DNA from 2 places in the Streptomyces sp. NPDC055099 genome. Region 1 is predicted to be linked to the other one. Evidence: predicted binding sites of a transcription regulator. Region 1 holds the regulator's gene; the other holds the start of a gene.
What was found. Region 1 encodes HspR, which represses chaperone genes until heat shock. Its sites were predicted from a motif close to TTGAGNNNNNNNNNCTCAA; they were not measured.

Region 1 (4,753 bases):
TTGGGCCTCTCAGCTGCAAGAGCGGTCATGATGGCGCACCTCCGTGTGGGCTCGGCGTCCTCGCGGCACAAGCAACGCGATCACAGTAGGTACGTGGGTGGGGCCGACCAGGGGAATCTCCCCCGGTCACCCGATGCGGTGAGGGCGGAACGGTTCCCCCGCCCCGGCTTCCCCCAGCTCGAACCAGACCCCCTTCGCGTACCGCCCCGCCCTGTCGTCCGCGACGCCCCACGTGTCGGACAGGTCCGCGACCAGGGCGAGCCCCCGCCCCCAGCAGGCGGCCGCCCCGGCTGCGGGGTGCGCCACCACGATCGGGGGGTCCGGGCTCTCGTCGAAGACGGTTACCCGTAGGCGGGTGAGGGTCAGGAGGATGCGGAGCATCGCGGAGCCCTTGGTGTGCAGGTGCACGTTCGTGATGAGTTCCGAGGTGCAGAGGGTCGCCGGCATGGCCAGCGCTTCTCGGTCCAGGGTGTGGAGCACCGTGCGTACGAAGTCCCGGCAGACCTTGGGTGATGTCGCGTCGCCCCGGTTGAACAGGCTGTAGTCGTAAGCGAGTTGGGCGGGGCGGTAGGCGGTGGCGTGGGGGCGGTCTGGTGGCATGACGGTTGCTCCCGTCGGGAGGGGGTGAGGGGCCCTGCCGGGCGACGATGGCGTTGCCCACGCGTGCCTGGGGGGTGCGGTGGGTGCCTTTCGGCTTGTGGGCAGGGGAGACTGGGCGGCTCCGGTGAGTGACCGATGCCACACAGAGCGTAGAGTCAGGGGGCGTTAATTGACAACCTGATCGACGCTTTCAATGGACCAACTCCCTTGTGCGAGGCAGACTTTGGTGACGCCATCGAGGAGACATCCGTGGGACTGCGCACCATCATCAGCGAACGCCAGCGGCGGCTCGGCTGCGAGCTCAAACAACTGCGCGAGCAGGCGGGGTTCAGTGCTGGAGAAGCTGCCGAGCGGGTCGGTATGGGCCGAGGGCAGCTGAGCCAGATCGAGACCGCGAAGACGACCATCCTGACGGAGCGGCTGCGCGAACTCGCCGACCTGTACGGCTGCACCGACAGGGCATACATTGAAGCCCTGGTAGAGCTGTCCGAATCCACGGGCAAAGGCTGGTGGAGCGCTTACAGGAAGCGCATGCGGCAGATCTCGCTCAACTTGGCGGAGCTGGAAGCCGGAGCCGTAGCGCTGCGGACGCACCAGTCACTGTTCATCCCCGGGCTGTTCCAGACACCCGCGTACGCGCAAGCCATCTTCGCCAGCCCGAAGCTGGGCTTCGAGAGCATCGAGGGCGCCCTGGACTTCCGGATGGAGCGGCAGCACATCCTCACCCGTGAGGATCCACCAACCGTCCACGCCGTGATCCATGAGGCTGCCCTGCACATGCGGTTCGGCGGAACCGAGGTCGTTCGCGCGCAGCTACTGAGGCTTCTCGAGCTGGCTCGCCTGCCCCATGTGACCATCCAGGTATACCCGTTCAGCGCTCAAGCGTACGCAGCTCTGAGCGGCAACTTCGTTCACGTCATTCCCAAAGTGCCGGAGTTGAGCACACTCATCCTGGAGCAGGCCGCCGGGCCTCAGTACGTTGGCGACCGTGATCAACTGGACCGGTACAGCTCGCTGTTCGAGCGACTGGCCGAGAACGCCCTCGCTCCCATCGACGTATCGTTGGCCCCCGAAGCACACTCAGTGAAGGACTCGCTGGGCCTCATCCAGCACCTGCTCTACACCCTTTAGGAGGCCACGGTGCCCGAACTGCATTGGCAGAAGTCCTCGTTCAGCGGTGGCCCCGAGGGCGAATGCCTCTACGTCGCCACCGCCCCCGACGGAACCATCCGTCTGCGCGAGAGCGACACCCCGGAGACGATCCTGACCACCGCCCCCCGCACCCTCGCCGCGCTACTGAAGGCCCTCTCCGAAGAGGGCTAGGCGGCGTCCCCGCCGCACCACTCCCGCAGCAACGCCTCCCTCTCGCTCCCCCGGGGCGAGCCCCCCTCCCGTGCTCGTCCCCACTGCGCCATCGTCGCCAGCGTCGTGCGCAGGGTGGCCTCGCCCTGTGTCATGCGGGTCAGGAGCGTCTGGGACAGGTCGTACTCCGTCTGGGAGTAGCCGGCGGCTGTGGCGGCGATGTAGGCCGCCAGCTCGGTCTCGCCGGACGGTGATGTGAGACGTACCGTCATCAGCGGCGCCTCGTCCGCGCCGCCCAGGCCCACGGTGAGGGCCAGGTCCACCAGCGTGACCACCTGCCGCTTCACGGACTTGAGCAGCACGGCGCCCTGGCCCTTCAGGGACTTCACCGGCACGTCCTCCACCGTCAGGGCGCTCACCTCGTCCCAGGGGTAGAACCCCGACTGCTTGTCGCCGAGGGCCACGATGCCCTCCGGCGTCAGCCGCACCCCCGCCGCCAGGCCGGACGGCTTCGCGCCCACGTACACATCGCCCTCGGCGATCCAGAACAGGCCCACCATGGCCATCGTCGCTCAACTCCCCCGGAGAATCCGTCCGACTACGCGCAGGGGCCGGGAGGTTGCCACCTCCCGGCCCCTGCTCAGACTACTAAGCCCCTAAGAGCTACCGCGCTACTGCTCCGTCGTCCTCTTCGGGCGCCACACCACCAGCGCGCTCGCCTGCTGCACGTCCTGGTACGGGACCAGGTCGCGGCGGTACGACGCGTGGACCGCCGCCTCGCGCTGCTGCATCGCGGCAGCCGCGCCCTCCACGGCGCTGGACAGCTCCACCACTCTCGCCTGCAGCGCCGCGACCTGGTTCTCCAGCTCGATGATGCGCTTGATGCCGGCGAGGTTGATGCCCTCTTCCTGCGACAACTGCTGCACCGTGCGCAGCAGTTCGATGTCGCGGGCCGAGTAGCGGCGGCCACGGCCCGCCGTGCGGTCCGGGGAGACCAGACCGAGGCGGTCGTACTGCCGCAGGGTCTGCGGGTGGAGGCCCGAAAGCTGGGCGGCCACCGAGATGACGTAGACCGGCGTCTCGTCGGTCAGTTGGTACGCCCGCCCAAAAGTGGACTGTCGACGACGGCCGTCCATCTCATGCTCCCTTCGCGGCCTGGAACAGTTCTGCCCGCGGATCGTCGTCCGCAGTCGCCTCGCGGTACGTCTCCAGGGCTTCCCTGGCGGAATCGGAGAGGGTGGTCGGGACCGACACCTCCACCGTCACCAGCAAGTCGCCCCGCGAGCCGTCCTTGCGGACCGCGCCCTTGCCCCGCGCCCGCATCGTACGACCGTTGGGCGTGCCCGGAGGCAGCTTCAGGGTGACCGGCGGGCCGCCCAGGGTGGGGACCTTCACCTCGCCGCCCAGTGCCGCCTCGGCGAACGTCACCGGCACCGTCACCGTCAGGTTGTCGCCCTTGCGGCCGAAGACCGGGTGGGTGTCGACGTGCACGACGACGTACAGGTCGCCCGCCGGGCCGCCCCGCTCACCGGGGCTGCCCTTGCCGCGCAGGCGGATGCGCTGGCCGTCCGAGACGCCCGCCGGAATCCGCACCTGCATCGTGCGCGACGACTTCGCCCTGCCCGACCCCTTGCAGATGTCGCACGGGTCCTGGGCGATGAGCCCACGGCCCTTGCAGTCCACGCAGGGGTCGGTGAGGGAGAAACCGCCGCCTCCGCCCCGCGTGACCTGGCCCGTGCCGACGCAGGTCGGGCACACGCGCGGTGTGCCGTTCTTGTCGCCGGTGCCGGAACAGGCCTTGCAGGGCGCCTGGGAGGACATCCGGAGCGGGACCGTGGCCCCGTCCACCGCCTCCGTGAAACTCAGCGTGACCTCGGACTCGATGTCCTGGCCGCGCCGGGGCTGCGTACGCGTGCCCGCGCCGCCCGCACCCGTGCCGCCTCGGTTGAACAGGCCCCCGAAGACGTCACCCAGACCGCCCCCGAAGCCGCCGGCACCGCCCGCTCCACCGCCGCCCTGGGCGCCGCCTCCGAAGAGGTCGCCCAGGTCGAAGTTGAACGAGCCGCCGCCGGGGCCTCCGGGACCGGCCCTGAAGCCGCCGTTGCCGAAGAGAGCACGCGCTTCGTCGTACTCCTTGCGCTTCTTGGGGTCGCCGAGGACGTCGTTCGCCTCGGAGATCTCCTTGAAGCGCTCTTCGGCCTTGGTGTTGCCCTTGTTGGCGTCCGGGTGATTCTCGCGTGCGAGCTTCCGGTAGGCCTTCTTGATCTCGGCTTCGGTGGCGTCCTTGGGGACGCCGAGGACCTTGTAGTAGTCCTTCTCGATGAAGTCCTTGGTGCTCATCCCCGACGTCCCTCCTCTCGCTTCACGGCAACTCCGATGTGTCAGCCCTCGTCCGGGCCGCCACCGCTCTCCTTGTCCTCCGCCTTGTCGGCGGAGTCCGTGGATGCGGCGGTCTCGGAGTCACCCTTGACCGTCTGCGCGCCCGGCTGCGGCTCGGCCACGGCCACCCGCGCGGGGCGGATGGTGCGCTCCCCGATGCGGTACCCCGGCTGCAGGATCGCGACGCAGGTCGTCTCGGTGACGTCCGGTGCGTAACTGTGCATCAGGGCCTCGTGGATCGTCGGGTCGAAGGGCTCGCCCTCCTTGCCGAACTGCTGGAGGCCCATCTTGGCGACGACCGTCTCCAGGGCCTCCGCGACCGACTTGAAGCCGCCGACCAGCTCGCCGTGTTCACGGGCGCGGCCGATGTCGTCCAGGGTCGGCAGGAGCTCGGACAGGAGGTTCGCCGCGGCGATCTCCTTGACCGTGACCTTGTCCCGCTCCACACGACGGCGGTAGTTCTGGTACTCCG
Region 2 (4,753 bases), on a different contig from region 1:
GCGCGTAGCCGGGCGGCGATGGCGTCGACGATCGTCGGGTCGTCCTCGACCACCAGAACCCGGCGCTGGGCGCCTGGCATCGCCGCCGTCGCACCGTTGTGGGAGGTGTGTGTCTGCTCCATCGCCCGCCCCTGACACTGATCGCTTGTGTTCGGTCAGCAGGGTACGGGTCGCGAAGGCACCTCGGCTACGCAGCCCTTACGCCGAGATGAACCACGTCGGGTACGCCTCGGGCAACGGGGATCTCTTCCGTCCGTACCGACTGGAACCCGGCATTCCGTAGAGCGAAGTCGAAAGCGGACGAGGGCTGGGCGGACCACACGGCGAGCACTCCGCCGGGGTTGAGGCGAGCCTGACAGGCCGCCAGACCGGCCGGAGAATAGAGGGAGTTGTTGTCCTCCGTCACCGTCCAGTCCGGCCCGTTGTCGATGTCCAGACAGAGCGCGTCGTACGTTCTCGGGGTGCCGTCAGGGGCGTCGGCGCCGGAGAGATGCGCCATCAGGTCTGTGTGCAGGATCTCCGTGCGCGGATCGGCGAGCGCGGCGCCGGAGAGCGCGGCCAGCGGGGCGTCCGTACCCGCGCGGTGCCAGTCGATGATGGCCTGCTCGCGCTCGACGACCGTGATGCGGCCCCAGCGCGGGTCGGCCGCCGCGTGGGCGAGGGAGAAGCCGACGCCCAGGCCGCCGATGAGCAGGTCGGGCTCCCGGGGATCGTCGAGGGCGTCGTACGCCGCGTCGACGAGCAGCCGCTCCGAGCGGCCGTCCGAAGTGTCCATCAGGAAACAGCCGTTGGCGATGATCTGCAGAAGCGCACCATGGCGCCGCAGTACGACTTCGCCGTACGGCCCCTCGCGCCGGTCGATGACGACGGGGGCGGTGGTGTGGGTTTGCATGGCGGTCAGGGTATGACCGCGGGGAGCGCGATTCGGGGCGGACGCGGACACGCGCTCCGGGGTTGCTGTGATTCGTGTCTCACGTGGTGCGGGTCGTGGCACGGGTCATAGACAGTGCCGGAAAGATCGACAAAGGGTGGACATGACGGAAGGAGCGTCTCACCTTGGACCCGAGCGCGTCGGCCGCCCCCACGGCGCCCGAGGAGACGGCCCCGCCCGGCCTGGACGGCATCCCGCGACAGCGGGACCGCGTGCCCCAGGTGATGGCCCCCGAGGTGGCGGCGCCGGGTCGGAGACCATGGGCCGCCGGTCTGTGGCGCGTCCTGCCGACCCCCACGGGTACGCCCTTCACGTTCGGCTACGCCGCGGTCCTCGCCCTGACGTCGCTCCTGACGCGGTACGCGGACCCGTCCCTGATCGCGGACCTGCACCGGCACTCCAGCACCGACGTCGCGCACCTGACGCAGCAGCCGCTGCTCGTCCTGGTGGCCAGCGCGCTGTGGATCGCGGGCGGCATCACGTCGCCGTACGCGATCGGCTTCCTGCTGGTCCTCACCGCCCTTGAGCGCCGCATCGGCGCGCTGCGCACGGCGGGCGTCTTCCTGCTCGGCCATGTCGTGGCCACCCTCGCGACCGAGGTCCCCGTCGGCCTCTCGGTCCTCGCGGGGCAGCTGCCCGACAGCTCCCTGCACCGCCTCGACTACGGCATCAGCTTCGGCGTCGCGGCGAGCGTCGGCGCGCTGGCCGGGCTCTTCAGGCCGTGGCTGCGGTGGCTGGTGCTCGCCGGCTTCGGCGGCATGCTGATCGACGACCTGATCGCGTTCACGGACCCGATGACCAACTGGGGCCACTTGCTGGCCCTGTCGATCGGCGTCGCCACGTGGCCGCTGGTGCGACGGTGGCGCCGGTCCGCCTGACGGACCCCGCGCATTCTGAAGTGATCGCTCACAGCGAACACCCCTTGGGGAACATTCAAGCACTCACAAGCATTGAGCCCACATAGCTCAACTTGAATGCCGAAGGGGAGATCATGACTACTGAGTCCGCCGAGTCGAAGCCGTCCACACCGTTGACACTGCCCGTGCTGCCGCTCGACGACGAGGTTGTCCTGCCCGGCATGGTGGTTCCGTTCGACCTGTCCGACACCGAGGTGCGCGCCGCGGTCGAGGCGGCCCAGGCCGCCGCCCGCTCCGAAGGGAGCAGCAAGCCGCAGGTCCTTCTTGTTCCGCGCATCGACGGGACGTACGCCGCGACCGGCGTCCTCGGCACCGTCGAGCAGGTCGGCCGCCTCTCCGACGGTGACCCCGGCGCCCTGATCCGCGGCCGTGGCCGCGTGCGGATCGGCGCCGGGACGACCGGACCCGGTGCCGCGCTCTGGGTGGAGGGCGTCAAGGTCGACGAGACCGTGCCCGACCCCCTTCCCGGCGCCGTCACCGAGCTGGTCAAGGAGTACAAGGCGCTCGCCACCAGCTGGCTCAAGAAGCGCGGAGCCTGGCAGGTCGTGGACCGCGTCACACAGATCGACGACGTCTCGGCCCTCGCCGACAACTCCGGATACTCGCCCTTCCTCACCACCGATCAGAAGATCGAGCTCCTGGAGACCGGCGACCCGGTCGCCCGCCTCAAGCTTGCCACCGAGCAGCTGCGCGAGCACCTCGCCGAGCAGGACGTCGCCGAGTCCATCGCCAAGGACGTCCAGGAAGGCGTCGACAAGCAGCAGCGCGAGTTCCTGCTGCGGCGCCAGCTCGACGCCGTGCGCAAGGAGCTGCGCGAGCTGAACGGCGAGAAGGACGGCGAGGAGTCCGAGGACTACCGCACCCGCGTCGAGGCCGCCGAGCTCCCCGAGAAGGTCCGCGAGGCCGCCCTCAAGGAGGTCGACAAGCTGGAGCGCGCGAGCGACCAGTCGCCCGAGGGCTCCTGGATCAGGACCTGGCTCGACACCGTCCTCGAACTGCCCTGGAACGAGCGCACCGAGGACGAGTACGACATCAAGGGCGCCCAGGAGATCCTGGACACCGAGCACGCGGGCCTGCAGGACGTGAAGGAGCGCATCACCGAGTACCTCGCGGTGCGCAAGCGCCGCGCCGACCGCGGCCTCGGGGTCGTCGGCGGCCGCCGGGGTGGCGCCGTGCTCGCCCTGGTCGGTCCTCCTGGCGTCGGAAAGACCAGCCTCGGCGAGTCCGTCGCGCACGCCATGGGCCGCAAGTTCGTGCGGGTCGCGCTCGGCGGCGTACGCGACGAGGCGGAGATCCGCGGTCACCGGCGTACGTACGTCGGGGCGCTGCCCGGACGGATCGTGCGCGCCATCAAGGAGGCCGGGTCCATGAACCCGGTCGTGCTCCTCGACGAGATCGACAAGGTGGGCTCCGACTTCCGGGGCGACCCGGCGGCCGCCCTCCTCGAAGTCCTCGACCCGGCGCAGAACCACACCTTCCGCGACCACTACCTGGAGGTCGAGCTCGACCTGAGCGACGTGGTGTTCCTGGCGACGGCGAACGTCCTGGAGTCCATCCCCGAGGCGCTGCTCGACCGCATGGAGCTGGTCAGGCTCGACGGCTACACCGAGGACGAGAAGGTCGTCATCGCCCGTGACCACCTGCTCCCGCGCCAGCTGGAGCGGGCCGGGCTCGGCACGGACGAGGTGACCCTGGACGAGAGCGCGCTGCGCAAGCTCGCGGGGGAGTACACCCGGGAAGCGGGCGTGCGGAACCTGGAGCGGTCCGTCGCGCGGCTGCTCCGCAAGGTCGCCGCACAGCACGAACTGGGCGAGCGGGAGCTGCCGTTCACCGTCGGCGAGGACGACCTGCGCGGTCTCATCGGACGCCCGCACCACGTGCCCGAGTCGGCGCAGGACCCGGCCGAGCGGCGCACGGCGGTACCGGGCGTGGCGACCGGGCTCGCGGTCACCGGCGCGGGCGGCGACGTCCTGTTCGTCGAGGCGTCGCTCGCCGATCCGGAGACGGGAGCCTCCGGGCTCACGCTCACCGGCCAGCTCGGCGACGTCATGAAGGAGTCGGCGCAGATCGCGCTGAGCTTCCTGCGCTCGCACGGCGCGGAGCTGGAGCTGCCCGTCGGCGACCTCAAGGAGCGCGGCGTGCACGTCCACTTCCCGGCGGGCGCCGTCCCCAAGGACGGGCCGAGCGCGGGCGTCACCCTGACGACCGCCCTCGCGTCGCTGCTCAGCGGCCGTCTGGTCCGTACGGATGTGGCCATGACCGGTGAGGTGTCGCTGACCGGGCGCGTCCTGCCGATCGGCGGCGTCAAGCAGAAGCTGCTCGCCGCGCACCGCGCCGGGATCACCACGGTGATCATCCCGAAGCGGAACGAGGCCGACCTGGACGACGTCCCGGCCGAGATCCTGGAGAAGCTCGACGTGCACCCGGTGACGGACGTCCGTCAGGTGCTCGAACTGGCCCTGACGGAGGCCGAGGTGAGGGTTCCGGCCGCCGCGTGACGGAGGAGGCCGGTGCGTGCGGGCCCGGGACCCCGAAAGGGGTTTCGGGCCCGCGTGCTCGGTGGGTCCGCTCAGCCGTTGGCGAGCGCGACGACCCTGTCGAGCGCGCCGTTGAACTTGTTGTGGTCCCCGACCGTCGGGCCCGTCGAGGTGTACTGCCACATCGTGTGGAAGCTCCATCCGGCGGGCAGCTCACCCGGCGAGGTGTTGTAACGCGCGATCCACAGCGGGTTGTTGACGGCGAAGCCGCCGTAGTTGCCGGTGCACTGCTTCCACCAGCTGGTGGCCGTGTAGATCACCGCGTGCCGGCCGGTGCGCGCCTTGTACTGGTTCAGGAAGTCCCGGATCCAGGTGACCATCGCGGACTGGGACTTGCCGAAGCAGGCCGCCCCGTACGGATTCCACTC

Region 2: lon (endopeptidase La) is a predicted target of HspR. The motif match lies at 1,882-1,900, and genes of this name have one in related genera.

Annotation. Positions count from the first base shown of each region.
Region 1 covers NZ_JBSGUA010000012.1:254,970-259,722, forward strand. Annotated here, with positions in the region: gene ACWFRU_RS28205 (Uma2 family endonuclease) at 1-29, opposite strand, end outside; gene ACWFRU_RS28210 (ATP-binding protein) at 127-600, opposite strand; gene ACWFRU_RS28215 (helix-turn-helix domain-containing protein) at 850-1,731, shown strand; gene ACWFRU_RS28220 (DUF397 domain-containing protein) at 1,741-1,923, shown strand; gene ACWFRU_RS28225 (hypothetical protein) at 1,920-2,468, opposite strand; gene ACWFRU_RS28230 (heat shock protein transcriptional repressor HspR) at 2,574-3,038, opposite strand; gene dnaJ (molecular chaperone DnaJ) at 3,040-4,242, opposite strand; gene grpE (nucleotide exchange factor GrpE) at 4,284-4,753, opposite strand, start outside.
Region 2 covers NZ_JBSGUA010000009.1:173,935-178,687, reverse strand. Annotated here, with positions in the region: gene ACWFRU_RS23005 (response regulator transcription factor) at 1-122, opposite strand, end outside; gene ACWFRU_RS23000 (spermidine synthase) at 188-892, opposite strand; gene ACWFRU_RS22995 (rhomboid-like protein) at 1,057-1,809, shown strand; gene lon (endopeptidase La) at 1,923-4,346, shown strand; gene ACWFRU_RS22985 (lysozyme) at 4,418-4,753, opposite strand, start outside.